DNA from 3 places in the Kitasatospora sp. NPDC089509 genome. Region 2 is predicted to be linked to each of the others. Evidence: riboswitches for the same ligand, from Rfam matches in the RefSeq annotation. Region 2 holds a riboswitch; each other region holds the start of a gene.
The links. Region 2 has a riboswitch for cyclic di-AMP ahead of ACIP4P_RS14435 (NlpC/P60 family protein). Riboswitches for the same ligand answer to the same signal wherever they lie in the genome.

Region 1 (9,470 bases), on a different contig from region 2:
ACGGGTGATGCCGCGTGCCTCTCGCAGGCGACGCAGCTGCGAGCCGAGGAGGATCCGGCGGACCATCGAGCCGCCGCCCGGCTGAACTGTGGTCATGCGGTCGAAACCTCCACCTAGGGCAAACAGCGCACAGTCTGCCATCAGTTGAGCGCTCACGGTGCCGATACTGACGGATGTTCCTATCAGTTCCACACTCCGCACACCAGGATGCACGTGCATCCGGCGCTTGCATATGCCAATAGTGCGACTGCACGTGAATCGACTCTTGCATCTGCAGTGAGCGCACACCACCATGGTGCACGTGCACCTGCACATCCCTGGCAATCCCGCGGGCTCCGCGTCGACCCCGAGCGTGACTCCGTGCACCGACCCGACGGCGTCCCCGCGCCATCGGGCGTTCGAGTGCGCGCGCGCCTGGTCGAAGGGGCGGCCGAGCGGCCGAGCGAGTCGGAGGTGACCGGCATGACCCCGGCGGGTCCAGCCGTGTCCGCCCCCTTATGGGAGGAGCTCTTCATGAGCACCGGTACGGCTTTGGCAGTTGACCCCCATGTGGTCACCTGCACGCTCGCTCCTCGCTTCGAAGCCGTGAGAACCGCTCGCGACTTCGCCCGGACCGCTCTCCAGCGCTGGGGCCTGATGGAGCTGTTCGACGACGTCGCGCTGGTCGCCTCGGAGCTCGTGACCAACGCGCTCCGGCATGCGATCGGCGCACGGCCCGACCCGTCGGGCGGCGCCCTGGGCGAGTTCGACTTTCCCACACAGCCGACCGCGGACGGGCGACTTCCGATCCGAATAAGCCTGGTGCACCGCGCACCCCAGGTGGTCTGCGCGGTGAGCGATCCGAGCAGCACCGGCCCGGTGGCCCGGGAGGCGGACTTCGTCGCCGAATCCGGCCGCGGACTGCACCTGGTGGAGTCGTTCAGCCGCTCCTGGGGCTGGCACCCGCTGGGCAGCGGCAAGGTGGTCTGGGCCATGTTCGAGGCGGAGTCGGCCGGCGGCGGGCTCGACGGCAGCGGACTCGACGTCTGCGGGCCGACCGGCCGCCCGCTGGACGGACGGGTCGACATCGGTGGACGGCACCGGCGCTCGGCCTAGCGCCGCACGGCGCACGGCCGGCCGAGGGACGACCCGGGAGGACCACTCCCCGGGGCCTTCAGCCCGGCCCCGCTCCGGACCGGCCGACAGCTCCCGCGGCCCGCACGACCCCTGCGGCTCCCGCGGCTCGCACCGCCGCCGCCGCTCCCGCCGCTCCACGGCGGCCACCGGCCCCGCCGCGGACTCCCCGCGCCGTCGGCCGCCCGCTCCAGCACCCCCGGACACGCCCGGCCCGCAGCGGCCCCCGGAGCAGCCCCCGGTGCAGCGGAGTCGGGGACGACAAAAAAGGCCGTCGTGGTGTCAGCACCCACGACGGCCCCCCGATGGTGGAGCAGGCAGCCGGTCAGACCGCCAGGTGGTCGAACTCCCCGTCCTTGGCGCCCAGCAGCAGCGCGGCGATCTCGGCCCGGGTGTAGATGAGCGCCGGACCGTCCGGGAAGCGCGAGTTGCGCATCGCGACGTCGCCGCCCGGAAGGGCCGCGAACTCGACGCAGTTGCCCTGGGAGTTGCTGTGCCGGCTCTTCTGCCAGACCACCCCCTGGAGGTCGGCGGCGGCCATCCCGTTGTAGGTGTGGTTCGAGCCGTGCGTGTCCTGCGAGTCGTGCATAGAAGTCTCCCGAAGAGCTCCGGAGTTGTCGTCCAGCGCGGCGCCCCCGGCACCCGCCGAACGAACGGACCGGCCCCGTACCGGCCCGGTACAACGCCTCACTTGACGCGATGATAGCCGTAGTGCACGTGCATCAGCACGGGACATTGCAGGTGCACGGGGCTTTTTACGGTCGCCGCGAACTCTTCACGGACCCTTCTCCTGACGGTACGTAAACGGACATAGCCGATTGAATCGACGAGTCGTCCATAACCGGCCGTGAGCGACCCCCCGCTGAATGTTGATCTTCCAGTGCCGGGAGTCGCACCTCCGTGACCCTCCGTCAGTCCGATGCGAGTCCGGGCTCCGGCTGTGAGACATCTCACGCGTCTCTCATGCAACGCGTCGCCCCACGGGACACGTCAGGGCAACTGCGGGGGTTGGTGCGGGCGTTGAGCGAAGAATGTCCGGATTGTAGGCAAACGGCCCGGAGTCGGACGGCAGGAACACGGCCTCCGCACCACGGCCACCCGAAACCCGTACGGCAGCCGACTGCAGGCCTGACGGGCCGATGTCCTACGATCTCCGGCATGAGCACCGCAGCCATCCCGGGCGCGCCACTGCCCGTCCGCACTCCAGGTTCCCGTGCGCGGGGGCGCCACCGCCGCCCCGAGCGCCCCGAGATCCGCACCGGCTCGCCGGCCCTGGTGCTCGCCGTACCCGCGACCGCGGGGCCCGAGTCCCGTTCGGTCGTCGAGGAGTTGCTCTCGATCGTCCGCAGCGAGCACACCGGCGTCCAGGCCGCGGTCGGCTACCTGCCCGGCGGCGCCGAGACCGGGAGCACGGAGGAGCGCACCGTCGCGGAGCTGCTGGCGGCGGCCGCCGAGGCCGGACTGCCGACGCCCGTCGTGGTGCCGCTGGTGCCCGGTCCGCACGACTTCCTGACCGGGCTTCACGCCCTCGCCGCTGAGTACGGCGCGACCGTCACGGACACCCTGGGCCCGCACCCGCTGCTCGCCGAGGCCGTCCACGTGCGACTGTCCGAGGCCGGGCTGGCCCGGGCCGACCGGGCCCGGCTGTTCGCCATCGCGACCGCCGCGGACGGCGTGGTCCTGACCACCGTCGGCGGCGAGGAGGCGGCCGCCGCGGCCGGGATCACCGGCGTGCTGCTGGCCGCCCGGCTGGCCGTCCCGGTCGTCGCCGCGGCGCTCGACGTGCCCGGCTCGGTCGCCGGGGCCGTCAACCACCTCAAGGAGACCGGCTCCCAGCGTCCGGCACTGGCCCCGCTGGTGATCGGCCCGGAGGCGGACTCCGAGCTGCTCGCCACGGCCGCCGAGGAGACCGGCTGCCCGTCGGCCGCGCCGCTGGGCGCCTACTCGGCCGTCGGCCAGCTGATCGCCTCCACCTACCTGGCCGCCCTGCCGACGCCGACGGCCGAGGAGCTGGCCGAGGCCGAGGCGGAGGCCGCCGCCACCGTCGGCGCCGGGGAGGGCTCCCGGCGGGCCCACGCGGCCGCCGAGGGGCCCGTGGAGGGCTGACGGAGGCCCGTCCGCACACCCGCGACGGCGTCGCAGCCACCCCGCACCACCGAAGGGCCCGGAACGATCGCGTTCCGGGCCCTTCCGGCGTGCACGGATTGCCCCGCAGGAGAGTTAAGCGGTCAATGCGGCGCAATGTCCGTTTCCGGCACCTTTGTCGATGAATAGCCCGCGCGTTGTCGCGCACGGGCTCCGCCGTCGCTCCCCCGCTTCGACCGCACGCCCCCATTGCGCTTCAACACTCCGTCACTTCACTTCTGAGGCGGAGCCAGTTATGGGAATCCAGTGCGACATTGCCGATAAATGATCAATTTCGATCATGAATTACGGCTCATTTGGCATTCCACACTAAACCGTGATGCGCATCACAGGTATTTGCAGTTTGAACTTAAGTCTGCTTAACGTGCTCCCCGTTCGTGACCACACGGACCCAGTTCATCCGCGACGCCGAGTCCTGCCGTCGGATGTCCTGGCAAGCGCGAAAACGCATCACGGCAGGAGCGGGGGAACCACAGGTAAGTCGCCCCGGACCATTTCCCGGAAACGGTCCAGGGCTAGGGGTGAAGCCGCGCAGAAGCGCGGCCGGGCAACTCCAGCCCGAATCCGACAGCTCACCTCGCAGGCGTGGGAGAGGACCGCGTCTTCATGCTGCCTTCCAACGGCAACCGCCTGTCCAGCCGCACCCGTCGCGTCATCGCCGCCCTCGGCGTCGCCGGCGTCGGCCTCACCGTCCCCTGCCTCACCACCGGCACCGCCAACGCCGCCCCGGTCTCCACCTGGGACAAGGTCGCCCAGTGCGAGAGCACCGGCAACTGGAGCATCAACACCGGCAACGGCTTCTACGGCGGCCTGCAGTTCACCTCCAGCACCTGGGCCGCCTTCGGCGGCACCGCCTACGCCCCGCAGGCCAACCAGGCCACCAAGGACCAGCAGATCGCCGTCGCCGAGAAGGTCCTCGCCTCGCAGGGCCCCGGCGCCTGGCCGGTCTGCTCGGTCCAGGCCGGGCTGACCAAGGGCGGCGCCGCGGCATCCGTCGACACCTCGGCCGGCGCCTCCACCGGTGCCGCCAGCAAGCCCGCCGCCAAGCCCGCCCAGGGCGGCTCCCAGGCCGCGAAGCCCGCCAAGCCGGCCGCGCCCGCCCAGGACCAGGCGCAGGCCTCCGGTGACTCCGCGTCCGCCACCCCGTCCACCGGATCCGCCGACAGCACCTGGGCGCAGAAGCGCCAGGCGCAGGCCCAGGCCGGCGGCTACACCGTCGTCGACGGCGACTGGCTGTCCACGATCGCCGACAAGCACAACGTCCAGGGCGGCTGGCAGCGGCTCTACGAGCTCAACCGCGGCACCCTGACCGAAGGCCCGGACACCATCTACCCGGGTCAGCAGCTGACCTTCGGTGACGGCGGCGCGGCCCAGGCCGGCCAGGCCTCCGGCACCGCCAAGTCCGGTTCCGACTTCACCTGGTTCGACCGCTCGCAGAAGTCCGGCCAGGCCTCGAACGGCGGTGCCGTGAACGCCAAGCCGATCGACCAGAGCAAGCCGTCCACCTCGAAGCCGGCCAAGCCCGCCGCCAAGCCGGCTCCCCAGACCCAGACCCCGGCGCCGACCGCCACCGGCAGCATGGCCGCCGCGGTCTCCTTCGCCCAGTCGAAGGTCGGCCAGGCGTACGTCTACGGCGGCACCGGCAACGGCGGTTGGGACTGCTCCGGCCTGACCCAGGCCGCGCTGCGCGCCGCGGGCATCAGCGTCCCGCGCGTCGCCGCCGACCAGGCCGCCGCCAGCACCCACGTCTCGCTGGACAGCCTGCAGCCGGGTGACCTGCTGTTCTGGTCGAACAACGGCCAGGACTCCGGCGTCTACCACGTCGCCATCTACATCGGCAACGGCCAGTACGTCGAGGCCGCCAACCCGAGCTCGGGCGTCCGTCTCCAGACCGTCGCCAACTGGGCCCCGGACTTCGCCGGCCGGGTCTGAGCCCGAGGTCGGCGTGCGGCCGACAGCCGACGGATGACGACTGACAGCTGACGGATTTCATCGGCTGTCGGTCGTCAGCCGTCCACCGACCGCCCCGGGAAGAGTCTGGTCGCTCTCCCCGGGGCTTCGGCGTACCCGGGAGACCGGCCTCCGCATGGTCAAACCCCGCCCCGGCAGGCATGCTGCTGCTCTGCACCCGAGGAGGAGTCACCATGGCCCAGGTCACCATCACCCTCGACGCGAACCTCGCGATCGACGCGATGCTGCTCTCCGGCACCAAGAACCCCCAGGACGCCGTCGAGCTGGTGGTCCGCGACTACCTGGCCCGCGGCCGCCGCACCGGGACCCGGACCGGCGACGCCGCCGACGGCCACCGGGTCAGCACCGACCGCCCGACCGCCCAGGAGGGCTGAGCCGGACCACCCAGGAGGGCTGACCCGGACCGCACGCGAACGGGCCCCGGAAGGCAACCGCCCTCCGGGGCCCGTCAGTTGACGCGACCCACCGGCCTCAGCGCGCGCAGGCCCCGGTGGACCCCCGCATCACCAGCTCCGGCTGGAACATGAACTCCCCGCGCTGGGCGGCGTTCCCGCCGACCTCCTCCAGCAGGGCGTCCACCGCCGCCGTCGCCATCGCCTCGACCGGCTGCCGGATGGTCGTCAACGGCGGCTCGGTGAAGGCGATCAGCGGCGAGTCGTCGAAACCGACCACCGAGACGTCCTGCGGCACCGACAGCCCGCGCTGGCGCACCGCCCGGATCGCCCCGAGCGCCATCATGTCGCTCCCGCAGACGATCGCCGTGCAGCCCTTGTCGAGCAGCGCGCCGGCCGCGGCGTGCCCGCCCTCCACGCTGAACAGCGTGTGGTGGACGAGCCCCTCGGCCTCCTCCGCACCGAGCCCGAGCACCTCGCGCAGCGCCGCCGTGAAGCCCTCGATCTTGCGCAGCACCGGCACGTACCGCCGCTGCCCGACCGCCAGGCCGATCCGCTCGTGCCCGAGTTCGGCCAGGTGCTGGACGGCCATCCACATCGCGGAGCGGTCGTCCGGCGAGATGAACGGCGCGTCGATCTTCTCGCTGTAGCCGTTGATCAGCACGAACGGCACCCCGCGCCCGGACAGTCGGGCGTAGCGGTCGTGGTCGGCCGTGGAGTCGGCGTGCAGTCCGGAGACGAAGACGATGCCCGCCACGCCCCGGTCCACCAGCATCTCGACCAGTTCGTCCTCGGTGGAGCCGCCCGGGGTCTGGGTGCAGAGCACCGGCGTGAACCCGTGCCGGCTGAGCACCTGCTCGATCACCTGCGCCAGCGCGGGGAAGATCGGGTTGCTCAACTCCGGTGTGATCAGCCCGATCAGCCCGGCGCTGCGCTGGCGCAGCCGGGTCGGCCGCTCGTAGCCGAGCACGTCCAGCGCCGCCAGGACGGTCTGCCTGGTGGCGGCGGAGACGTTCGCCTTGCCGTTGAGCACGCGGGAGACGGTGGCTTCGCTGACCCCCGCCTGTGCCGCGATGTCTGAGAGTCGCGCCGTAGTCACGGTCCCAGAGCCTATTGCAACCACGTCAGACCGCCCACCAGCCGGTGGTGTCCGGAGCGAGCACCGTCTCGCCGCCCTCGACCACGAGGTCGGCGGAGGCGAGCAGCAGCCGGCCCGGGGCGGCGATCCGCACCGGCTCGCTGGTGGTGTTCACCGTGCAGACGAAGGAGCCGCGCCGGAAGGCCAGGGTGCCCTCGGGGCCGTCCAGCCACTCGACCTCGGTCCCGGCGCCGAGGTCCGGCTGCGCCCGGCGGACGGCCAGCGCGCTGCGGTAGAGCTCCAGGGTGGAGGACGGGTCGCCGGTCTGCGCCTCGACGCTCAGCCCGGCCCACTCGGCCGGCTGCGGCAGCCAGGACGGACCGCCCGCGACCGGCCCGAAGCCGTACGGGGCCTCGGTGCCGGACCACGGGATCGGCACCCGGCAGCCGTCGCGGTAGCCGTCCTGGCCGGCCTGGCGGAAGAAGGACGGGTCCTGGCGGACCTCGTCCGGCAGGTCGGTGACGTCCGGCAGGCCGAGCTCCTCGCCCTGGTAGACGTACGCGGAGCCGGGCAGCGCGAGCATCAGCAGGGTGGCGGCGCGGGCCCGGCGCAGGCCGAGCGCGCGGTCGCCAGGGGTGCGGATCTGGGTGCCGAGGCCGGGCTCGTTGGCGAACCGGGTGGCGTGCCGGGTGACGTCGTGGTTGGACAGCACCCAGGTGGTGGGGGCGTCGACCGGGCGCATCGAGTCGAGCGACAGGTCGATCACCTCGCGCAGCGCGGCGGCGTCCCAATCGGTGCCCAGGTACTGGAAGTTGAAGGCCTGGTGCAGCTCGTCCGGACGGACGTAGTTGGCGGTGCGCTGGACGGTCGGGGTCCAGGCCTCGGCGACGCCGATCCGCTGGCCCGGGTACTCGTCGAGGATCCCGCGCCAGCTGCGGTAGATCTCGTGCACGCCGTCCTGGTCGAAGAACGGCATGACGTCGTTGCCGAGCAGCTTGAGCTGGTCGGCGCCGCCGAGGTCGGGCAGGCCGGGGGCCTTGACCAGGCCGTGGGCGACGTCGATCCGGAAGCCGTCCACGCCCATGTCCAGCCAGAACCGCAGGATCGAGCGGAACTCGTCGGCGACGGCCGGGTTGTCCCAGTTGAAGTCGGGCTGCTCCGGGGCGAACAGGTGCAGGTACCAGTCGCCGGGGGTGCCGTCCGGGTTCTCGGAGCGGGTCCAGGCCGGGCCGCCGAAGATGGACTCCCAGTCGTTGGGCGGCAGTTCGCCGTTCGCGCCCTTGCCGGGGCGGAAGTGGTAGCGGTCGCGCAGCGGGGAGCCGGGGCCCTCGCGCAGGGCGCGCTGGAACCACTCGTGCTGGTCCGAGGAGTGGTTGGGGACGAGGTCGACGATGATCCGCAGCCCCAGCTGGTGGGCGTCCCGGATCAGCGCGTCGGCGTCCAGCAGGGTGCCGAACATCGGGTCCACCGCGCGGTAGTCGGCGACGTCGTAGCCGGCGTCGGCCTGCGGCGAGGCGTAGAACGGGGAGAGCCAGACGGCGTCCACGCCGAGGTCCCGCAGGTACGGCAGGCGGCTGCGGATGCCGGGCAGGTCGCCCATGCCGTCCCCGTTGGAGTCGGCGAAGCTGCGCGGGTACACCTGGTAGATGACCGCGTCCCGCCACCAGCCTCTGGACGCCATGACGTTCGCCTCGTGAGCGGTGTCGGCGGCGGGCCGGGAGGTGTCGGCCAGGTTCTGGGTCATGGACGGTATCCCTTGGGGACTAGAGGAGCGAGAAGCGCTGGGAGGTGGCTGGGCGTCACGACTTGGAGGCACCGGCGGTCAGGCCGGTGACCAGGTGGCGCTGCACCAGGTAGAAGAAGGCCGCGGAGGGGATCGCGATCAGCACCGCGGTGGCGGCCATCAGGTTCCACTGGGCGTCGTGCTCGCTGACGAAGGTCTGCAGGCCGACGGCCAGCGTGTACTTGTCGGAGCTGAGCATGAAGGTGGAGGCGAACGGCACCTCGGCCCAGTAGGTGAGGAAGGAGTAGAAGGCGGCGACCGCCAGGCCCGGGCGGGCCAGCGGCAGCACCAGCCGCCAGAAGGTGCCGAACGGGCTGAGCCCGTCGACCCGGCCGGCCTCGTCGATCTCCACCGGGATGGTGTCGAAGTAGCCCTTCAGCAGCCAGGCGCAGTACGGCACGGTGGTGGTCGAGTAGACCAGGATCAGACCGGCGTAGCTGTCCAGCAGGTCGAGCGCGGAGAGCATCGTGTACATCGGCACGATCAGCACCGCGATCGGGAACATCTGGGTGACCAGCAGCGACCACATCAGCGGCTTGTGCCCGGGGAACTTCATCCGGGACACGGCGTAGCCGGTGGTGGCGGCGACCAGCACGCCGAACACGGTGGTGATGCCGGCCACCAGCAGGGAGTTGCCGAACCAGGTGAAGAAGTCGGTGTCGCCCAGCACGTGCTGGTAGTTGGACAGCGTGAACTTGCCGAAGATCTCGCCGGGGTGGAGGTAGTCGTTCTTGTCCGGTCCGAGCGAGACGAACAGGATCCAGGCGACCGGGAACAGCGCGAGCAGGCTGGCCAGGATCAGCACGGCGTGGGACAGCGCCTTGGACAGCGGGCTGCTCTCGCCGCGCGGGCGGAACTTGGCGGGCCGGGCGGCCGGGGCCGCGGTCGCCGCGACAGCGGGACGTTCGGTGGTGGTGCTCATCGGGGTTACCTGCCTTCGTGGGTCAACCGGTGCGGGTCAACTGGGTCCGGGGCCTCAGCCGTTGGC
Region 2 (9,470 bases):
GCGGTGGGCAGCTTCCCGGCGGCGACGTCCCCGGCCAGCTCGGGGGCGATCTGCCGGGGGGTGCGCCCGGAGTCGCGGTAGGCGGTCCAGTCGGCGACGCCCTCGGAGAGCCAGAGCGGGGTCCAGGCCCGGGTGTCGGCCCGGGTCGCGACATGGGTGGTCTCGTGGGTGACCACCACCTGCCGGCCGAAGTCGCTGAGCTTCCCGAACGCCTCGGGGTTGATCACCACCCGGTCCGCCGGGGTGTGCAGCGGCGCACCGGGGGCGGCCACTGTGACCGCCGCCAGGCCCGCCCAACCCGCCGGGTCGGCCTCCAACAGGCGGGCGAACTGCGGCTCGGTGGCGGGCAGTTCGAGCAGCAGCCGACCGGACCAGGCCTCGCCCCAGACCGCGCTGACGGCCGGCACCGCGCGGTCCCCCACCGGGACCAGGCCCGCCGGGTCGGGCCCCTCGGCGAGGCCGAGGACCAGGCACCGGGCGCCGGCGGCGGTCCGGACGGCGCCGAGGTCCCAGAGCGCCGGCGGCCCGCCGGTGCCCTCCTCGTGCACGACCCGCCAGCCGCCCTCGTCCCGGACCAGCTCGATCCGGCGCGGGTACACCACCGGGTACTCGTCGTACCCGGCGATCCGCACCACCAGCTCCGCGGCCACGGTCAGCCGGTCGGCGGCGACGGACGACGGCAGCACCAGGTTGCGGTACGACGCCTCGGCCCCGGTGAGCCCCGACCACTCGGGCAGCGAGCGCGCCCGGGCCGCCAGCAGCCCGGCCACCTCGGCGCGCCGGTCGGCGAGCTGCCGCGCCGGCGCCGCCGGGGCGGCCGGGGGCAGCGACAGCTGGGCGAACCCGCCGGCCGCCAGCAGCAGCGCACCGCGCCGGGACAGCGTGCGGCGGGCCGGTGCTATCGGTACCGGCTCCGGGGTCGCGCTCAGAGCCGGACCACCCCCGAGACCGGCATCGCGTTGACGCTCTCGTACCGGACCTTGGCCCCCGGGTACGGGGCGTGCACCATCACCCCGCCGCCGGCGTACATCCCGACGTGGTGCATGTCCCGGTAGAAGATCACCAGGTCTCCCGGTCGCGCTTCGGAGAGGCTGATCCGCTGCCCGGCGTACGCCTGGGCCTGCGAGGTCCGCGGCAGGGTCACTCCGGCCTGCCGCCAGCTGTAGTACATCAGACCGGAGCAGTCGAAGGCACGGGGCCCGGTGGATCCGTAGACGTACGGCGAACCGACCATCCGCACGGCGGCGGCCAGCGCGGCCGCCCCGCGCTCGGAGGCGGCCGGGGTGCTGCCGAGGTCCAGCCGGTCGGTGCCCCGGGTGGCGCGCTGCTCGGCCTCCCGGGCGTCCTGGGCGACCATCCGGACCCGCTCCGCCGCGCCCAGGCTGTTGAGCAGCTTCTGCGCCTTGGCCAGCCGCTGCTGGATCTGCTGCTTGTTCTCGCCCAGCGAGCGGCGGGCCTGGTCGAGTTCGGCGAGCTTGGCCGCGGTCTCGGTGCGGCGCTGGTCGAGCCGGCGCTGACGGGTGACCAGCTCGTGCAGCGTCTCCTGCTGCCGCTCGGCGGCCTGGCCGAGGGTGCGGGCCCGGGCGAGGTAGCCCTCCGGGTCGGTGGAGAGCATCAGCTGGGCGGTCTGGGTCATCCCGCCGCCCCGGTACTCGGCCCCGGCCACCGTGGCCAGGTCGCCGCGCAGCTCGTTGAGCTGCTCCTGACCCTCGGCGACCTCGCCCTGCAGCACGGTGGTCTCGCCGAGGAGCCGCTTCTGCGCCTCCTGGGCGGCGTTGTACTTCTCCGAGGCCTGCTCGGCCTCGTCGTACAGCTGCTCGACCTGCGCCTTGACGTCCTTGCGGTCGGGCGCGTCCGGCGCCCCGGGGGCGGCCTGGGCGCTGCCGGCGGTCGCCACGCCCAGGGCCGTGGTGGCGGCCGCGGTCAGTACCAGCGCACGTGCGAGCAGTTGGGAACGTCGGTGCACGGCCATGGCGGCAGCGGCTCCAGTCCTGCGGCGCGGCCCCGCGGCCGCGCCCCGATGGGCGGCCGTCGAGCGGGAGTCCGGTGGCAGAGGTTAGCGAGTCCGGGCAAGTGAGTCCAAACCCCTCCCGACCCGAATATTTGACCCCTATTCGGACATTCGACCGAGCCGCCGGAAAAGCCGCAGGCCCGGCCCTCCGTGGCGGAGGGCCGGGCCCGGGAAAGCCTGGCCGGCGTTCTGGCGGAGTCCGGATCAGACCCGAACGATGGAAGCCAGCGGCATGTTGGAGACGGCCTCGTAGCGGACCGAGGCGCCCGGCTTGGGAGCGTGCAGCACCTGGCCGTTACCGGCGTAGATGCCGACGTGGTGGGCGTCCCCGTAGAAGATCAGCATGTCGCCGGGCTGGGCCTGGGAGATGTCCGAGCCGATCCGGGTGCCGGCGCCGGCCTGCTCCTGCGAGGTGCGCGGCAGCGACACGCCGGCCTGGTTGAACGCCCAGACCATCAGGCCGGAGCAGTCGAAGGAGCCGGGGCCGGTGGCGCCCCAGACGTACGGGCTGCCGACCTTGGAGGCGGCGGCGGCCAGTGCGGCGGCACCGTGCGAGCTGCCCGGGGCGACCTTGACCGGCGCGGACGTCGAGCCCGAGCCGAGGTCGCTGCGGCTGTTGTCGCGCGAGGCGCGGTCCGGGGCCGACTGCTGGGCGGCCTTCGCGGCGGCGTCCGCCTTGGCCTTGGCGTCGGCGGCGGCCTTGTCCTCGGCCGCCTTGAGGGCCTGGCGCTCCTGCTCGGTCAGCGTGTTGAGCAGGTCCTGGGCCGCCTTCAGCTTGTTCTGGACCTCGTCCTTGGAGGCCTTCAGCTGGGTGGTGGTGGACTCCAGCTCGGCGAGCTTGCCCTGGGCCTCGGTGCGGTCCTGGTCCAGCTTGCGCTGCTGCTCCTGGAGCTGCTTCAGCTGGTTCTTCTGGGTGCTGCCGGCCTGATTGAGCGCACCGGCCTGGTTCAGGAAGTTGTCCGGGCTGGAGGAGAACATCAGCTGGACGGTCGGGGATATGCCCCCGTTGCGGTACTGCTCGCCCGCGATCTCCGCGAGGCCGCCCTGCAGGTCGGTCACCTGCGACTGCTGCCGGGCCACCTGGTCCTGCAGGCCGGAGACCTGCTTCTCCAGCTCCTGCTGCTTCTCCTGGGCGGCGTTGTACTTCTCGGTCGCCTGCTCGGCCTGCTCGTTGAGCTGGTCGACCTGCTCCTTGACCTGGTCCTTGGTCGGCTGCGGGTCGGCGTGCGCGCCGGACTGCGCGGAGAGGGCGACGGCCGCGGCGGCGACGCCGGTGAGGATCGAGACACGAGCGCGGCTGGCGGGCTTGGGACGACGATGGGACGCCACGAAGGCGGACTCCTTCTTCCTACGTCCGCCTACCGGGTGAGCTGACGGGTTCGGGCCGGAAGCATGCCCTACGACGCCTCACCGGCCACTAGCGCGGCCGACCTGGCGCCGATTCACCCCGGAGGAACGTGTGGTTCCCCGGCTCCGCTCCGCAGCGCCCCCGACTACTGGGCTCCCCTGTCGGGCAGTCGCTTCGACCTGCCCCGCTGTTTCGCGAACTCGGCGGTAACCACCGCCGCCACCCAGGCTGGGTGATCGACAGTGCGGTGGTTCGGAGCACGACCCTAGTAACTGAACCGTGATCCGTTCAAATCCTTGTCAGAAAAAAGACGGAAGATTACCCAGGTTCTTTTGTGAAAATGACTGATCGTGATCGCCACCGTACGCAAAGCTGATCAGGTCTCATCGCTCGACCGCTGAACGGGCCAACCCGAAGCGCCACCCCCGATCGGAGGGTGGCGCGGATCACAGGGTCGGAACGGGGCTCGCGGCGTGTCGTTCCGTCAGATCCGGCGGATGGTGTTGATCGACATCGCGTCGGCCTTCATCACCTTCACCACGTCACCGGTGTGCGGCGCGTGGACCACCATGCCGTTGCCGATGTACATCGCCACGTGGTGCATGTCCCCGCCGTAGATCACCAGGTCGCCCGGCTGGGCCGTGGCCAGCGTGACGGCGGTCCCGATGTGGCCCTGCTCCTGCGAGGTGCGCGGCAGCGAGACGCCGGCCTGGCCGTACGCCCAGACCATCAGACCGGAGCAGTCGAAGGTGCTCGACCCGGTGGCGCCCCACACGTACGGCGAGCCCTGCTTGCTCATCGCCTTCGCCACGGCCACCGCCGCGTAGCCGCTGGCCGGCGGCAGGTTGCTCAGGTCGACCCGGTCGCTGCCGCGCGAGGCGCGGTCGTCCTGCTGCTGCTGGGCCCGCAGCGCGGCCCGGTCGGCGGCGCTGAGCGAGTTCAGCAGGTCCTGGGCGGACTTCAGCTTGGTGTTGACGTCCGACTTGGCCTGGTTCAGGTCCTTGGTGGTGGAGTCCAGCGAGGCCAGCACGGCGGCCGCCTCGGCCTTCTCCTGGTCCAGCCGGCGCTGCTGGTCGAGCAGGCCCTTGAGCGCCTCGGTCTGGCTGGCGCTGGCCTGCTGGACGCTGGACGCCTTCTCCAGGTAGCCGGACGGGTCGGAGGAGAGCATCAGCTGGACGGAGGGGTCGATGCCGCCGGTGCGGTACTGCTCGCCCGCGACCTGGGCCAGGCCCACCTGCAGCTGGCTCATCTGGTCCTGGCTGCGGGCCACCTGGTCCTGCAGCTGGTCGGCCTGCTTGCGGAGCTGGTCGGCCCGCTCCTTGGCGCCGTTGTACTTCTCGGCCGCCTGCTCCTGCTCCTGCTGGAGCTGGTCGATCTGCGCCTTGACGTCCGACTTGTTCGGCTGCGGCGCGGCGTGCGCGGCCACCTGGGCGGAGAGGGCGACCGCGGTCGCAGCGGCCGCGGTGAGCACGGAGACCCGCGCGCGGCTCGGCTGCTTGGGACGGCGGTGGGAGGCCAAGGGACCGGCTCCTTCTTCCATCGGACTCACCTGATCAGGTGAGATTCCGGAAAATAGGTTTGACGCCAGACCCTAGTGAAGATCTATCCGTTTTGCCACTCCCCCGAAGGCGTGAACTCCGGTTCCCCCACGGGCTTCACCGGATCCGCACACCCCCGCGGTCACCGCACTGAGCTGCCGTCACGCCCTCCGGCCCCGGTCAGGGCCGGGCCAGCCGGTTCAGCAGCAGCACCGAGGCCACCGGGCGCGCGCCCGCCTTCCGCACGCCCTCCGCGATCTCCCGGTCGGTGGACACCACCACCACCGGACGGCCCTGGGGCTCGGCCCGGACCAGACGACGGATCAGCTCGTCCGCGGTCTCCCCGGTCCGGCTGAACCGTACCCGCACCCCGCGCGGCGGCGCCATGATGACCGGGACGTCCAGGTCCTGCCCGTCGAACACACAGGTGACCTCCGCCTGGGTGCGCTGGGCCAGCATCGCCAGTCCGCCCAGCAGCCGGATCCGCTGCTGCTCCAGCGGCAGCGTCGGGTACCCGGTCTTGGTCACGTTGTAGCCGTCCACCACCAGGTGCACCTGCGGGATCGCCAGGAGCTGGTCCAGCAGCGCCGGATCGTCGTCGGCCAGGCCGCGCCGGGCCACGTCGTGCGGCGAGGCCGCCCCCGGCACCACCGCCTCGACCAGGTCCGCCGGGCGGATCTGGGAGACCGGCAGCGCCAGCTCGCGCTGCAGGCCCTGCGCCGACTGCAGCACGGTGTCCAGCAGCAGCCGCAGCCGCATGTCCTCGACGCTGCGCCCCTCCCGGGCCGAGCGGCGGCCCTGCTCGACCGCGTTCTCCAGCTCGGACACCCGGTGCCGCAACCGCCGGGCCTCGCCCTCGGCCGCACTGCGCTCACCCGTGGCCTGCGCCTTCACGGCCTCCAGCTCCCCGGACACCCGCCGGGTCTCGGCCTGCGCCCGGCGGGTGTCGCTCTCCAGCGACCGCACCTTCTTGCGCAGCGACTCGGCCTCCCGCCGGACCCCCTCGGACTCCGCCCGCTGCCGGTCCAGGTCCGCCCGCGCGGCGGCCCGCACCTCGGCGAGCTCGGCCTGCAGCTTCTCCACCAGCCGAGTGGCCTCCGCCGCCGCGTCCTCGGCACCGGCCCGCTCGACCTCCTCACCCACCTCGGCGACCAGCCGGCTCCAGCCCGCCGAACGCACCAGGTAGGCGGCGGCCGCGACGTCCATCGGATCGGCGGCGCCGGGGACGCTGCCCGACTCCAGCGCCTTCACCAGGTCCGGCTGGCCCAGCCGCAGCCGCTCCGCTATCCGCACCCGGAAGGCCGGCTCGGACTCCAGCGCGGCCGCCAGCGCGGTGGCCGCGTACTTGGCCCGCCGCGCGGGGGTGAACTTCACGTACTGACGCAGGCTCTGCGGCAGCTCCCCGGGCGGCAGCCCGCCCAGCGCGTCCGAGGCCAGGCCGACCACGCGCCGGCGCACGCCCTCGGGCAGCGGCCGGTCCAGCTTCTCCACCGGGCGCTCGACGGCGCCACCGGCCGGGTCCGGGAGCGGGGTCTCGAACGGGGCCGCCCCGTCCTCCGACGCCGGTGCCTGCGCAGCGGGCTGAAGCCCCTGCGCGTCGGCGGGCTCCCTCGCTGCGTCCACCACGTCCTCGGCTCCGATCCTGGTCCAGCGGGTACGGCCGACGGCCGCCCCTGTCGTCACGCTCCGTGCGTCTTGTCTGTATTGTCCCGTGCGGTGGACGGCCGCGTCACGCGCCGCCCACCGCACCGGCCGGGATCAGCCCTGCTCGGCGGGGGCCTCCGCACCCTCGGCGCCCGGGCGGGCCACCAGCTCGACCTGGTCCACCGCGTTGCACCAGCGGCACCGCACCGACTCGACCGTCTCGCTGTGCACCTCGGTCTCCTCGACCTTGGAGTCGCCGGCCAGGTCGAAGTGGAGGAACTCGGTGACCCGCGCGGTGCGGGTCACGTCGAAGCGGGTGAGGTTGCCGCACAGCGTGCAGCGCCAGCGCGTCTCGGCGGTCAGGGCGGGGACGGTCATCGGGGGATCCTCTCGGCTGGTCCCTGGGCGGTCAGGCGCTCCCCCGGAGCCCCGGCATCGGCGGCGGGAGGCGGGATCGCCCGGCCCAAGCCTATTGCCTGGGGCAACCGTCACGACCACCGGTCAGTCGAACTTGATGGCTAGTCCACCTGCCGTAAACGGGCGTGTCATGTGCGGTGTCCGGAGGAATGCTTGGCCGCATGGCGCTCGCGGCCCCCGACCACACCGATGCGCGGGACGGCCGCCCGGCGGTTCCCGCCCCGGCCGTCACCTACGCCCTGATCGCGCTCAACACCCTGGTCTTCCTGCTCGGCCCGGCGGCCGGCCTGAACCCGCTGTACGGCACCGGCCAGGCCCGGATCTGCGCCGAGCAGCGCTACGAGCAGCGCTGGGGCGCCGTCCCCGCCGAACTGCTGACGGGCCACCCGCTCACCGCCGAGCAGCTGGCCGAGGCCCCCGCCCCGGTCCCCGGCTGCCCCGCCGCCCCGACCCCGGGCAAGCACCCGGCCGTGTCCGCCCTCACCGGCCTCTTCCTGCACGCCGGCTGGCTGCACCTGCTGGGCAACCTGCTCTTCTTCCACGTCTTCGGCCCCACCGTCGAACGGCGGGTCGGCCGGGCCAGGTTCCTCCTCTTCTACCTGGCGGCCGGCAGCCTGGCCTCGTACGGCTTCGCGCTCGCCGAGGCACACTCCCCCGACTCCACCCGGGTCCTGATCGGCGCCTCCGGGGCGATCTCCGCCGTGCTCGGCGCCTACCTGCGCTTCCACCCGCGGGCCAGGGTGACCACCCTGGTCCCACTGCTCCTCTTCCTCCCGCTGCGCTTCCCGGCCTGGCTGGTGCTCGGCCTCTGGTTCGCCCTGCAGTGGTGGTCGGTGCACTCGGCCGGGCCCGGAGTGGCCTACCTGGTGCACGTGATCGGCTTCTCGGCCGGCTTCCTGTACGCCTGCACCGTCGTCGGACACCCCCCGAGACGACCCGGCTGAGGCCCGATACGCTGACCGCACCCCATGAAGGAGCCCGCACCGTGATCACTGCCATCGTCCTGATCAAGACCAGCGTCGACCGCATCCCGGAGATCGCCGAGGCCATCGCCGCGATCGACGGCGTCAGCGAGGTGTACTCGGTGACCGGCGGCTACGACCTGGTGGCGATGGTCCGGGTACGCCGTCACGACGACCTCGCCGACGTCATCCCGGGCCGGCTCAACAAGGTCCCGGGCGTGGCACACACCGAGACCCAGATCGCCTTCCGCACCTACTCCCAGCACGACCTGGAAGCGGCCTTCGCGCTCGGCCTGGACGAGTAGGACGACGCGTGGGGCTCAGCCCTCGCGACGGGTGTCGACGACGCAACGGCCGCCCTCGTTGCGGTAGTTCCACGCCGCGCCGTCGGTGACCAGCTCGCGGACGGCGGTCAGGAAGCGCTCCACGTGCTCGTCCGGCGTGCCGGCCCCGAAGCTCACCCGGATCGCGTTCAGGCTGCGCTCCCCGGGCAGCGAGGACTCCGGCGCCCCGCACTCGGACGGCGCCACCTCCTCCTCCCCGAGCAGCGTCCGCACCAGCGGGTGCGCGCAGAACAGCCCGTCCCGCACCCCGATGCCGTACTCGGCCGACAGCGCGGCCGAGAAGTGCGAGCTGTTCCAGCCCCGGACCACGAAGGACAGCACGCCCACCCGGGCCGAGCCGGCGCCGAACAGGTTCAGCACCCGGACCTCCGGGATCTCCGCCAGCCCCGCCGTCAGCCGCTCGACCAGCTGCCGCTCCCGGGCCTCCAGCGCGTCGAAGCCGGCCTCGGTGAGCGCCCGACAGGCCGAGGCGATCGCGTAGGCGCCGATCACGTTCGGCGAACCGGCCTCGTGCCGGGCCGGGCCGGTGTGCCACTGCACCGCCACCGAGCCGTCCAGCTCCCGGGCCACCGTCCGGGTCGCCCCGCCGCCGGCCAGGTACGGCTCGGCCGCGTCCAGCCAGTCCGACCGACCGGCCAGCACCCCGGCCCCGAACGGCGCGTAGAGCTTGTGGCCGGAGAAGGCGATCCAGTCGACGTCCAGTTCGCGGACCGAGACCCGGTGGTGCGGGGCCAGCTGGGCCGCGTCCAGCACCACCCGGGCGCCGTGCCGGTGCGCGGTCGCGGTCAGCTCGGCGACCGGCCACAGCTCGCCGGTCACATTGGAGGCGCCGGTGACGCACAGCAGCTTCGGCCCCTCGGGCGCCGCGGCCAGCGCGCTCTCCAGCGCCGCCACCGCCTCGGCCCGCGAGCGCGGCGCCCGCAGGTAGTCGACCTCCAGCCCCGCGTGCGCCCAGGGCAGCAGCGAGGCGTGGTGCTCGGTCTCGAAGGCGAACACCCGGGTGCCGGCCGGCACCGCGCCGGCCAGCAGGTTGAGCGAGTCGGTGGTGGCCCGGGTGAAGACCACCTGGTCGTCGGCGCGCAGGTCGAGGAACTCGGCGACGGTCCGCCGGCTCTGCTCGAACAGGTCGGTGGACAGCTGCGACAGGTACCCGGCGCCGCGGTGCACGCTGCCGTAGTACGGCGCGTAGGCGGCGACGTCGTCCCA
Region 3 (9,470 bases), on a different contig from region 2:
CGAGGCCGAGCTGGACCGCTACCTGCCGTTCCTGGCCACCACCAAGGTGCTGATGGGCGCGGTGCGCGCGGGCGTCGGCCGGGAGACCGGGCACGAGGTCATCAAGGAGCACGCCGTCGCCTCCGCGCTGGCGATGCGCGCCGGCGCCCGGGAGAACGAGCTGCTGGACCGCCTCGCCGCCGACGAGCGGATCCCGCTGGACCGGGCCGCGCTGGACGCGCTGCTGGCCGACCGGCTGTCCTTCACCGGGGCGGCCGGGGCGCAGGTCGCCGAGGTGGTCCGCCAGGTGGAGGCCGTTGCCGCGGCCTACCCGGAGGCCGCCAAGTACGCGCCCGCCGACATCCTCTGACGTAGCGTCAGCGTCGGTCAGTCGTCCGACGAGGGCCCCGTCGCCGTTCCGGTGGCGGGGCCCTCGGGCGTCCGGGGGCGGCCCGGGTCGAGCGGCGGGGTGGTGGTGGCGCACGGCCAGTCGCAGTTCGGCTCGGCCACCGGGTGCTCCTCCTCGGGGGCGAGCACGTTGCCGCGGATGGTGGTGAAGGCGATCAGCCCGCCGCAGACCAGCAGTCCGGCGCAGATCAGCATCGCGGTGTGGAAGGCGGAGTCCACCGAGGCCGGCACCCGGTAGGCGTCGCCGCTCAGCCCGGCCAGTGCCGGGAGGGCGGCCACCGCGAGCAGGCCGGCCGCGCGGGCGGCGGCGTTGTTCACCCCGCTGGCGATGCCCGCGTGCCGCACCTCGACGGCGGCCAGCACGGTGGCGGTCAGCGGGGCGACCAGCAGCGTCATCCCGGAACCCATCACCGCGACGGCCGGCAGCACGTCCGCCCAGTAGGAGGAGCCGGGGCCGGTGCGCAGCATCAGCAGCACCCCGGCGGCGCACAGCAGCGGGCCGACGGTGAGCGGGATGCGCGGGCCGATCCGCTTGCCGAGGCGCCCGGCGCGCGCGGACAGGGTCAGCATCAGCACCGTGATCGGCACCAGCGCGAAGCCGGAGACCAGCGGGGAGAAGCCGGCGACGATCTGCAGCTGCACCACCAGCAGGAAGAACACCCCGCTGAACGCCGCGTAGACGCACAGGGTGACCAGGTTCACGGTGGTGAACAGCCGGGAGGAGAACAGCCCGAGCGGCAGCATCGGGTCGGGCGCCCGCCGCTCCACGGCCACGAAGGCCGCGCCCAGCAGCAGACCGGCCACGCCGGTGACCCAGACGGCGGGGGACAGCCCCTCCCCGGCGGCGGTGAGCGCGTAGGTGATCGCGCCGAGGGCGAGGGCGGCGAGCAGGGCGCCGGGCACGTCGAAGCGGCCGGCGGCGGACTCGTCCCGGCTCTCCGGGACGTAACGGGAGGTCACCGCGATCACGGCGGCGGCCAGCGGCAGGTTCAGCAGGAAGATCCAGCGCCAGCCGGGGCCGTCCACCAGCCAGCCGCCGAGGAAGGGGCCGACGGCCGCCGACACCCCGCCGAGGCCGGACCACAGGCCGACCGCGGCCGAGCGGTCGTCCGGGTGGAAGACGGCCTGGAGCATCGCGAGCGAGCCCGGGGTGAGCAGCGCCCCGCCGATGCCCTGGACGGCGCGGGCGGCGATCAGCACGTGGATGGTCGGGGCGGCGGCGCAGGCCGCCGAAGCGGCGGCGAACCAGACCACGCCGATCAGGAAGACCCGGCGCCGCCCGTAGCGGTCGCCGAGCGCGCCGCCGAGCAGGATCAGGCCCGCCAGGGTGAGCAGATAGGCGTTCAGGGTCCATTGCAGGGAGGCGAGGGTGGCGCCGAGGTCGGCGCCGATCCGGGGCAGGGCGACGTTCACCACGGTGCCGTCGAGCATCGCCATGCTGGAGCCGAGCACCGTTGCGAGGAGGACCCAGCGACCCTGTGCGCTGCCCAGGCGCAGGGTGCCGGCGTGAGAGGTGGCCACGGGTCGAATCCTGTGCCCACGGGGGTGTACGTGACAAGGGTCACCGGGTGGTGTGTCGGTCGGTGACGGTGGGTGCTCCTCTGGTCGCCCGGTGTTGCACTGGTCGGCGCAGGGTCGTGGATCAGTGGCGCCGGGTGAACGGATCGTGCACGGACCGTACGGCGGATCATGCGGAGGGTGACCGCGGGGGCGGGATCGGCCGCTGTTTCGAGAGATCGACATTGCTTCACCCGAACGGATGAGTTTTAGTTCAGCGACCGCCCGGCCAGCCCGGACGGATCCGCCGGGTGGAACGCCGAGTCCTGCCGCTGCCCGGTGGCTCGCAACGAACTCTGTACGGCAGGAGCGGGGGACCCACAGGTAAGTCGCCGGACCGGAGTTCGCGCTTTCACAGCGCGGACCACCAGGACCGGCTCGGGGTGAAGCCGCGCATGCGGCCGGGCAACTCCAGCCCGAACCCGACAGCTCACCTCGCAGGCGTCGGAGAGGAAAATTCCATGCCTGCACAGGCTCGTCGTATCGCCCTGCCCCGTGCCGCCCGCATCGGCATCGCCGCCGCCGTCACCGGCGTCTCGTTCGTCCTGCCGCTCGTGACCGCGATGAACGCCCAGGCGACCAGCACCCCGGCCGCCGTCGTCGTGGCCGCCCCGGCCGCTGTCGCCCCGGCCGCTGCTCCGGCCGCGGTCGTCCCGGCCGCCGTCACCTCCGGCTACGTCGCCCCGCTCGCCGCCCCGGTGCTGGGCGAGGCCTACGGGGTGGCGGGCGCCATGTGGGCCTCCGGCCACCACACCGGCCAGGACTTCGTCTGCTCCACCGGCACCCCGCTGCGCGCCGTCGCCAACGGGGTCGTGGTGAAGGCCGCCTACGACGGCGCCTACGGCAACGAGGTCGAGCTCAAGCTCGCCGACGGCAAGTACGCGCAGTACGCGCACCTCTCCTCGATCGGTGTGAAGGTCGGTCAGTCCGTCGCCGCCGGTCAGCAGCTCGGCTACTCCGGTGCGACCGGCAACGTGACCGGCCCGCACCTGCACTTCGAGGTCCGGACCGGTCCGGACTACGGCTCGGACATCAACCCGGTCAGCTACCTGCGCGCGCACGGCGTCGCGCTCTGAACCACCGGCTCCCGCCGGGATTCCTGAACCACCGCTGGTGCGGGGCGAATCGACCACCCGGGATGGTCATGTCGGGTGACCGCTCGACCGGGTGATCGCCGCACCGGTGGATCTGGGCGCGGGTCACGCCCACGGCCGGCCCCGGCCGTACGAGAACTCTCGTGCGGCCGGGGCCGGCCACCGTCGTGTCCGGAGTCCTCGTCGGCTCCGGCGTCCCCGGCGCTTCCGGACCGCGTTCGACGGCTCGAACGCGGCGTCAACTCCGCCGGTTCTTCGGATGATCTGCGGTTCCGTGGGCCGTGCCCCGCCGCGCGATCCTGTCCGCAGTCAGCGCCCGGCCGGTCCGACGGGCGGGCGCGCCCGGGTGGACGAGGAGGCCGGATGACCGTCCGGAGCGGGGACGCGGTCGGGCCGCGGGTCGGGTCGGACGGGGTCGACCGGCTGAAGGCGGACTCGGTCGGTCTGCCGGGCGTGGTGTTCATGGCGGTCGCCACCGCCGCCCCGATCACCGCGATGACCGGGAACCTGCCGATCATCATCGGGCAGGGCAACGGGGCCGGGGCGCCCGCCGCGTACGTCCTGGCGACCGTGGTGCTCACGGTCTTCTCGGTCGGGTACGTGGCGATGGCCCGGCACATCACGGCCGCCGGGGCGTTCTACGGGTACGTCTCGCACGGGCTGGGCCGGGTGGCCGGGATGGCGTCGGGGCTGCTCGCGCTGCTGGCGTACATCGTCTTCGAGGCCTCGGTCATCGGCTTCTTCGCCTACTCGCTGCGCGGGCTGGTCCGTTCGCAGGCGGGCGTGGACCTCGACTGGGGCTGGTACGCGCTGGTCGGGCTGACGGTGATCGGGGTGACGGCCTGGTTCGACCTGCATCTGACGGCGAAGGTGCTCGGGGTGGCGCTGCTGCTGGAGATCGCGGTGCTGGGCGCGGTCTCGCTGGCCGTGCTGGCCGCCGGCGGCGGGCCGGACGGAATCGTGCTCGGGGCCGTGAGTCCGCTGAACGGGCTGAAGGGAGTGGGCAGTTCGGGCACGGCGGCGGCCGGGGTGGGCCTGGTCTTCGCGTTCTGCTCCTGGGTGGGCTTCGAGTCGACCGCGATGTACGGGGAGGAGTCGCGCGACCCGAAGCGGGTGGTGCCGCGGGCGACCATGGTGTCGGTGGTCGGGATCGGCCTGTTCTACGTGTTCGTCTCCTGGATGATCCTGTCCGGCAACGGAGTCGGGCACGCCGTCGCGGTGGCGGGCGGTGCGGTGCCGGGCAAGGACGGGAACAGCCTGTTCTTCGATCCGCTGGGCGAGCACCTCGGGGCCTGGGCGGTCACGGTGTTCCAATGGCTGGTCGTCACCGGCTCGTTCGCCTGCGCGATGGCCTTCCACCAGTGCGCCGCACGGTACTTGTACGCGATCGGGCGGGAGGGGCTGCTGCACCCGGCGCTCGGCCGGACCCATCCGCGGCACGGCTCGCCGTACGTCGCCTCGGTCGTGCAGTCGGCGGTCGCGGCCGGGCTGGTGCTGGCGTTCCTGCTGGCCGGGATGGATCCGTACGTCCATCTGTACACGCTGCTGGCGCTGTTGGGGACGATGGCGATCCTGGTGGTGCAGACGCTGTGCTCCTTCGCGGTGGTCGGGTACTTCCACGTGCAGCGGCGGCACCCGGAGACCGCGCACTGGTTCCGCACCCTGCTCGCTCCGCTGGTCGGCGGGGTGGCGATGGGCGCGGTGGTGGCGCTGCTGGTGGCCGACCGGGGGGCGGTGGCCGGGGCGGCGGCGGGCACCCTGGTGTTCCGGCTGATCCCGTACCTGGTGATCGGGGTGTTCCTGGTCGGGATCGGAACGGCCTTGGTGCTGCGACGGGTTCGGCCGGAGCTGTACGCGCGGATGGGGCGGATCGTGCTGGAGGACGCGGTGGAGCGCTGAGCGGGGCGGTGCCGGGTGGGCGGCGGGCTCAGTGCCGGTGGGCGGGCAGGCCGTGCTCGGCGGCGCTCAGCAGGGCGTGCATCCGGTGGCCGAAGTCCTCGGTGTCGCAGGCGGGTTCGGGGAAGACCAGGCGGACGTCGCGGTGGCCGTGCGGGTGGTCCAGGCGCAGGACCAGGCCGTGCCGGTCCAGGGCCAGCGGGCGCACCTCCGGGTTGCCGGCGAGCAGGGCCGGGTCGAGCAGCCGGGTGAGCAGGTCGAGGGCGTCGGCGTGGTCGTCGGCCAGGTGGGTGAGCAGGGCGGCCTCGTGCCGGGCCAGCGGGTCGGGGACGGCGTGGGCGAGGTCCTCGGCGGTGAGCGCGCTGGTGCCGTACGGGGTGGACAGGACGGCGTGGGCGACGTCCACCCGCAGGTGCACGCCGAGGCCGTCGTCGGCGAGGTGGGCCAGGTGCAGCCGGCCGGCCAGGGTGAGCCGGGCGCGGACGCGGTGGCGCACGGCGACGGGGGAGACGTCGGTGACGTCGAGGACGACGGCCAGGCCGTCGGTGGCACCGGCGGCGGCCGTGGTGAGCGGGGCGTCCAGCGGGAGGCACAGGCGCAGCCGGGAGCCGTGGACGGAGACGGGGGCGTCCAGGTCGTGGCGCTCGCCGAGGGCGCGGACGGTGAGCGAGGAGGTCGCGCTGAGCAGGCTGTGGACCCGGTCGGCGGTGGTGGGCTCGGGCACCTCGGTGTCGCCGGTGGGGTGGCTCATGGGCGGACCTCCTGTTGGTTAGGTGAGGCTAACCTAATGTCCGCGCGAGGGTGTGGCAAGTACGGGGAGCGGGGTGCGGCGTGTACGGGGTGCGGCGGGTGCGGCGAGGGCCCGGACGCGCGGTGGCGTCCGGGCCCTCGTGGCACCCGGCGGTGGGTCAGGCGACCACGGCCTGGGCGTCGATCTCCACCAGCATCGGCTCCTGCGGCAGCTCGACGAAGATCGTGGTGCGGCACGGCTTCACCCCGCCGGGCTTGATGTTCTCGTCGATGAACTCGGCGTAGACCTCGTTCATCAGCGGGAAGTCCGCGCGCTTGGTGAGGTAGACCCGGAACATCACCACGTCCTCGATGGTGGCGCCGCTGGCCTCAACGATGGCCTTGACGTTCTCCAGGGTGCGGCGGGTCTGGGCCTTCACGTCGCCGTGGTGGAGGTACTCGCCGGTCGCCGGGTCCTGCGGGCCCTGGCCGGAGACCTGGAGGATCGGGCCCTTGCGGACGCCCTGGGAGAACATCCAGGCCGGGGCCGGGGCGCCGTCGGTGCGGATCTCGATCTTGTCGGACTTGTCGGAGGACATCGGGTTCCTTCGGTGCGTGGTTGACGGTGGGTCAGTTGTGCTCGGGGCGGCCGCAGTCGGCCGAGACGGCGCGGGTGGTGGCGAGCAGCTGCGGGAGGAGGTCCAGCACCTGCTCGTACGGGAGGAGGACGTCGGGCACGGAGATCGAGGCGGCGGCGATCACCCGGCCGCTGGCGTCCCGGATCGGGGCGGCGACGCAGTTGATGAAGGCCTCGTGCTCGGCGTGGTCCTGCGCCCAGCCCTGGGCGGCGACCTTCTCCAGCTCGGCGAGCAGCGCCTCGGGGGTGGTGAGGGTGCGTTCGGTGTGCGGGGTGAAGTCGATCCCGGCCACCACCCGGCGCCGCTCGGGCAGCGGGAGGTCGGCCAGCAGCACCTTGGAGACCGCGGCGCTGTGCAGGGCGGCCCGCAGACCGATCCGGGAGTACATCCTGACCGGGTGGCGGGAGTCGTACTTGTCGATGTAGACCACCTCACCGCCCTCGTAGGCCGCCAGGTGCACGGTCTGGCCGGTGGCGGAGTTCAGCTCGGCGAGGTGCGGGGCGGCGATCCGGCGGATGCCGCGCTGCTCCAGGGCCAGGCCGGAGAGGGCGAACAGGCCCGCGCCGAGGTGGTAGCGGTAGGCCGCGTCGCGGTAGACGAACCGTTCCTCCTCCAGGCTCTGGAGCAGCCGGAGCACGGTGGTCTTGTGCACGCCGAGGACCTCGGCCAGCTGGTCGAGGGAGCGCTCGCCCTCGCCGAGCTGGGCGAGGATGCGCAGGGCGCGGGTGACGGTCTGGCTCATCGGCCTCTGGCTCCGGTCGGGTGGCTGGGGTGGCGGCTCATTCTGCCCGGGCCGGGGTGGTCGGAGCGGGCAGGGCCGGGGAGGTGATGCCCCGGGCGGTGACCCGGGTGGCCGCCCAGTCGGCGGGGGAGGCGTCCAGCAGGGCGGTGACCACCGGGGCGGGCGGCAGCTCGGCCTGGTCGCCGGGGGCGGTCAGCGCGCAGGCCGCGCCCAGGTGCCCGAGCCGCAGCCGGCGGCGCTGGTCCAGGCCGTGCAGGGTGCCGGCCAGGTACCCGGCGGCGAAGGCGTCGCCCGCGCCGGTGGCCTCGACCACGTCGACGGTCAGCGCCGGTTCGGCGACCGCCGTGCCGTCCCGCCCCAGGGCGGTGACCACCCGGGCGGCGTCCTTGACCACCACCGTCGCGGGGGAGGGGAAGCGGCGGCGCAGTTCGGCCGGGTCACCGGTGCCGAAAGCGGCCTCGGCCTCGTCGGCGCCGAGCAGCAGCAGGTCGGCGGCGTCCAGCAGGGGCGGCAGCACGGCCGGGTCGCGGTCCCGCCAGAGCGCGGGGCGCCAGTTGAGGTCGAAGCTGACCAGCCGCCCCGGGCGGCGGTCGGCGAGCAGGGCGCGGAGCAGTTCCAGGCAGCCGTCGGAGAGCGCCGCGGTGATGCCGGACAGGTGCAGCAGCCGGGCGCCCGCCAGCAGTCGGGCGGCGGCCGGGTCGGCGAGCAGGGCGGGGGAGAGCGCGGCGGCCGCGGAGCCGCGCCGGTGGTAGTGCAGCCGGCTGCGCCCGGGGCCGAGGTCGTGCCGGTGGCCGGTGGCGCCGCCGACCTCCTTGAGGTAGAGGCCGGTCGGGCGGTGCGGGTCGACGGTGACGCCGGAGACGTCCACGCCGCGGGCGGCGACCTCGGCGAGCAGGCGGCGGCCGAAGCCGTCGTCGCCGACCCGGCTGAGCCAGGCGGTCGGCACGCCGAGCGCCGCCAGTGCCCCGGCCACGTTGGACTCGGCGCCGCCGACGGACAGCCGGAAGTTCTCCACGGCCTCCAGCGGCCCCGGGCGGTCGGGCAGCAGGACGGCCATCGACTCGCCCACGCACACGGCCGTCGGGGGAGGACCGGGGCGGGTCGGCCCCGGGTTGTCCGGTCGCGGCATCTGCTGGGCTCCTCGTCTGCGGTGGCCGGCTGTCGACCCTTGACGGTGGTTCGACTCCGTTGGCGGTTCGACCCCGTTGCCGGTTCGACTCCGTTGACCGTGATCCGGCGCCGATGCTAGAACCGTGGTGCCAGCATGTGCAACCCTCGTTGCATATGTTGCAACACGGCGGATGGAGGAAGACGGTGGAGCAGACCTTCGCAAGCGGCGACGGTTCGGCGGGCGACGGCTCGGCGCGTGGTGGTTCTACGGGGAGCGATTCGACGGGCGGTGCCGCCTTCGCGAGCGCCGCGGCCGGACCGGGGATCGCCGAGGGCGCGGTGGCGGCGCTGGCCGACGAGACCCTCGACTGGCGCTTCAAGGCCGCCCCGCCGGAGAGTTGGGGGCGCACCGTCCGCGAATGGCTGGCCACCGGGCCGACCCTCTCCGGGCTCGGCACCCCGTTGCTCACCCTCGACGGCGCCGCGCTCGACCACAACGTCCGCACCATGGCCGACTGGTGCGCCAAGGCGGGCGTCGCACTCGCCCCGCACGGCAAGACCACCATGGCGCCCGAGCTCTGGCGGGCCCAACTCGCGGCCGGCAGCCACGGCATCACCCTCGCCAACCTGCCGCAGGTGCGGGTCGCCCGCGCCTTCGGCGTCCAGCGGATCCTGCTCGCCAACACCCTGCTCGACCCGGCCGGACTGGCCTGGCTGGCCGCCGAACTGGCCGCCGACCCGGGTTTCGCCTTCCTCTGCTGGACCGACTCCACCGAGGGCGTACGGCTGATGGACGAGGCGCTGCGCGCCGCCGGGGCCGAACGGCCGGTCGAGGTGCTGGTCGAACTCGGCGGCCCCGGCGGCCGGACCGGTGCGCGCGGCGTGGACGCGGCCGTCGAGATCGCCGCCGCCGTGCTGCGCGCGCCCACCCTGCGGCTGGCCGGCGTCGGCGGCTACGAGGGCGCCCTCGCCCATGACGCCACCGCCCAGGGGCTGGCCACCGTCCGGAGCTACCTCCGGGCGCTCGGCGAACTGCACGGGCGGCTGGCCGGCTCCTACCCCGACGGCGTGCCGCCCGTGGTGTCGGCCGGTGGCAGCGCCTACTTCGACCTGGTGGTCGAGGAGTTGGCCGCGCTGCCGGAGGCACTGGTGGTGCTGCGTTCGGGGGCGTACATCGCCCACGACGACGGGTTCTACCGGGGCATCTCGCCGCTCGTCCGCGGCGCCGGCGGGGCGCCCTTTCGCGGCGCGCTGCACGGTTGGGCCCGGGTGGTCTCCCGGCCGGAGCCGCACCTGGCGCTGCTGGACGCGGGCAAG

Region 1: it holds a riboswitch for cyclic di-AMP, as region 2 does, so the genes downstream of both, ACIP4P_RS34175 (transglycosylase family protein) here and ACIP4P_RS14435 (NlpC/P60 family protein) in region 2, are expected to answer to the same signal.
Region 3: it holds a riboswitch for cyclic di-AMP, as region 2 does, so the genes downstream of both, ACIP4P_RS36070 (M23 family metallopeptidase) here and ACIP4P_RS14435 (NlpC/P60 family protein) in region 2, are expected to answer to the same signal.

What each region holds. Positions count from the first base shown of each region.
Region 1 is NZ_JBIVHS010000022.1:150,016-159,485, reverse strand. Features, by position in the region: gene ACIP4P_RS34195 (helix-turn-helix transcriptional regulator) at 1-96, opposite strand, end outside; gene ACIP4P_RS34190 (ATP-binding protein) at 514-1,095, shown strand; gene ACIP4P_RS34185 (DUF397 domain-containing protein) at 1,439-1,702, opposite strand; gene ACIP4P_RS34180 (hypothetical protein) at 2,272-3,219, shown strand; cyclic di-AMP (ydaO/yuaA leader) riboswitch at 3,687-3,857, shown strand; gene ACIP4P_RS34175 (transglycosylase family protein) at 3,865-5,190, shown strand; gene ACIP4P_RS34170 (hypothetical protein) at 5,403-5,603, shown strand; gene ACIP4P_RS34165 (LacI family DNA-binding transcriptional regulator) at 5,701-6,720, opposite strand; gene ACIP4P_RS34160 (glycoside hydrolase family 13 protein) at 6,746-8,443, opposite strand; gene ACIP4P_RS34155 (sugar ABC transporter permease) at 8,499-9,404, opposite strand; gene ACIP4P_RS34150 (carbohydrate ABC transporter permease) at 9,459-9,470, opposite strand, start outside.
Region 2 is NZ_JBIVHS010000005.1:491,094-500,563, reverse strand. Features, by position in the region: gene ACIP4P_RS14445 (hypothetical protein) at 1-770, opposite strand, end outside; gene ACIP4P_RS14440 (NlpC/P60 family protein) at 926-1,972, opposite strand; gene ACIP4P_RS14435 (NlpC/P60 family protein) at 2,216-3,340, opposite strand; cyclic di-AMP (ydaO/yuaA leader) riboswitch at 3,351-3,507, opposite strand; gene ACIP4P_RS14430 (NlpC/P60 family protein) at 3,844-4,878, opposite strand; gene ACIP4P_RS14425 (NYN domain-containing protein) at 5,078-6,388, opposite strand; gene ACIP4P_RS14420 (hypothetical protein) at 6,656-6,919, opposite strand; gene ACIP4P_RS14415 (rhomboid family intramembrane serine protease) at 7,120-7,902, shown strand; gene ACIP4P_RS14410 (Lrp/AsnC ligand binding domain-containing protein) at 7,944-8,225, shown strand; gene ACIP4P_RS14405 (aminotransferase class V-fold PLP-dependent enzyme) at 8,241-9,470, opposite strand, start outside.
Region 3 is NZ_JBIVHS010000025.1:101,717-111,186, reverse strand. Features, by position in the region: gene purB (adenylosuccinate lyase) at 1-349, shown strand, start outside; gene ACIP4P_RS36075 (MFS transporter) at 367-2,130, opposite strand; cyclic di-AMP (ydaO/yuaA leader) riboswitch at 2,222-2,403, shown strand; gene ACIP4P_RS36070 (M23 family metallopeptidase) at 2,406-3,020, shown strand; gene ACIP4P_RS36065 (APC family permease) at 3,402-4,937, shown strand; gene ACIP4P_RS36060 (DUF2470 domain-containing protein) at 4,966-5,685, opposite strand; gene ACIP4P_RS36055 (RidA family protein) at 5,843-6,262, opposite strand; gene ACIP4P_RS36050 (IclR family transcriptional regulator) at 6,294-7,043, opposite strand; gene ACIP4P_RS36045 (sugar kinase) at 7,081-8,172, opposite strand; gene ACIP4P_RS36040 (amino acid deaminase) at 8,358-9,470, shown strand, end outside.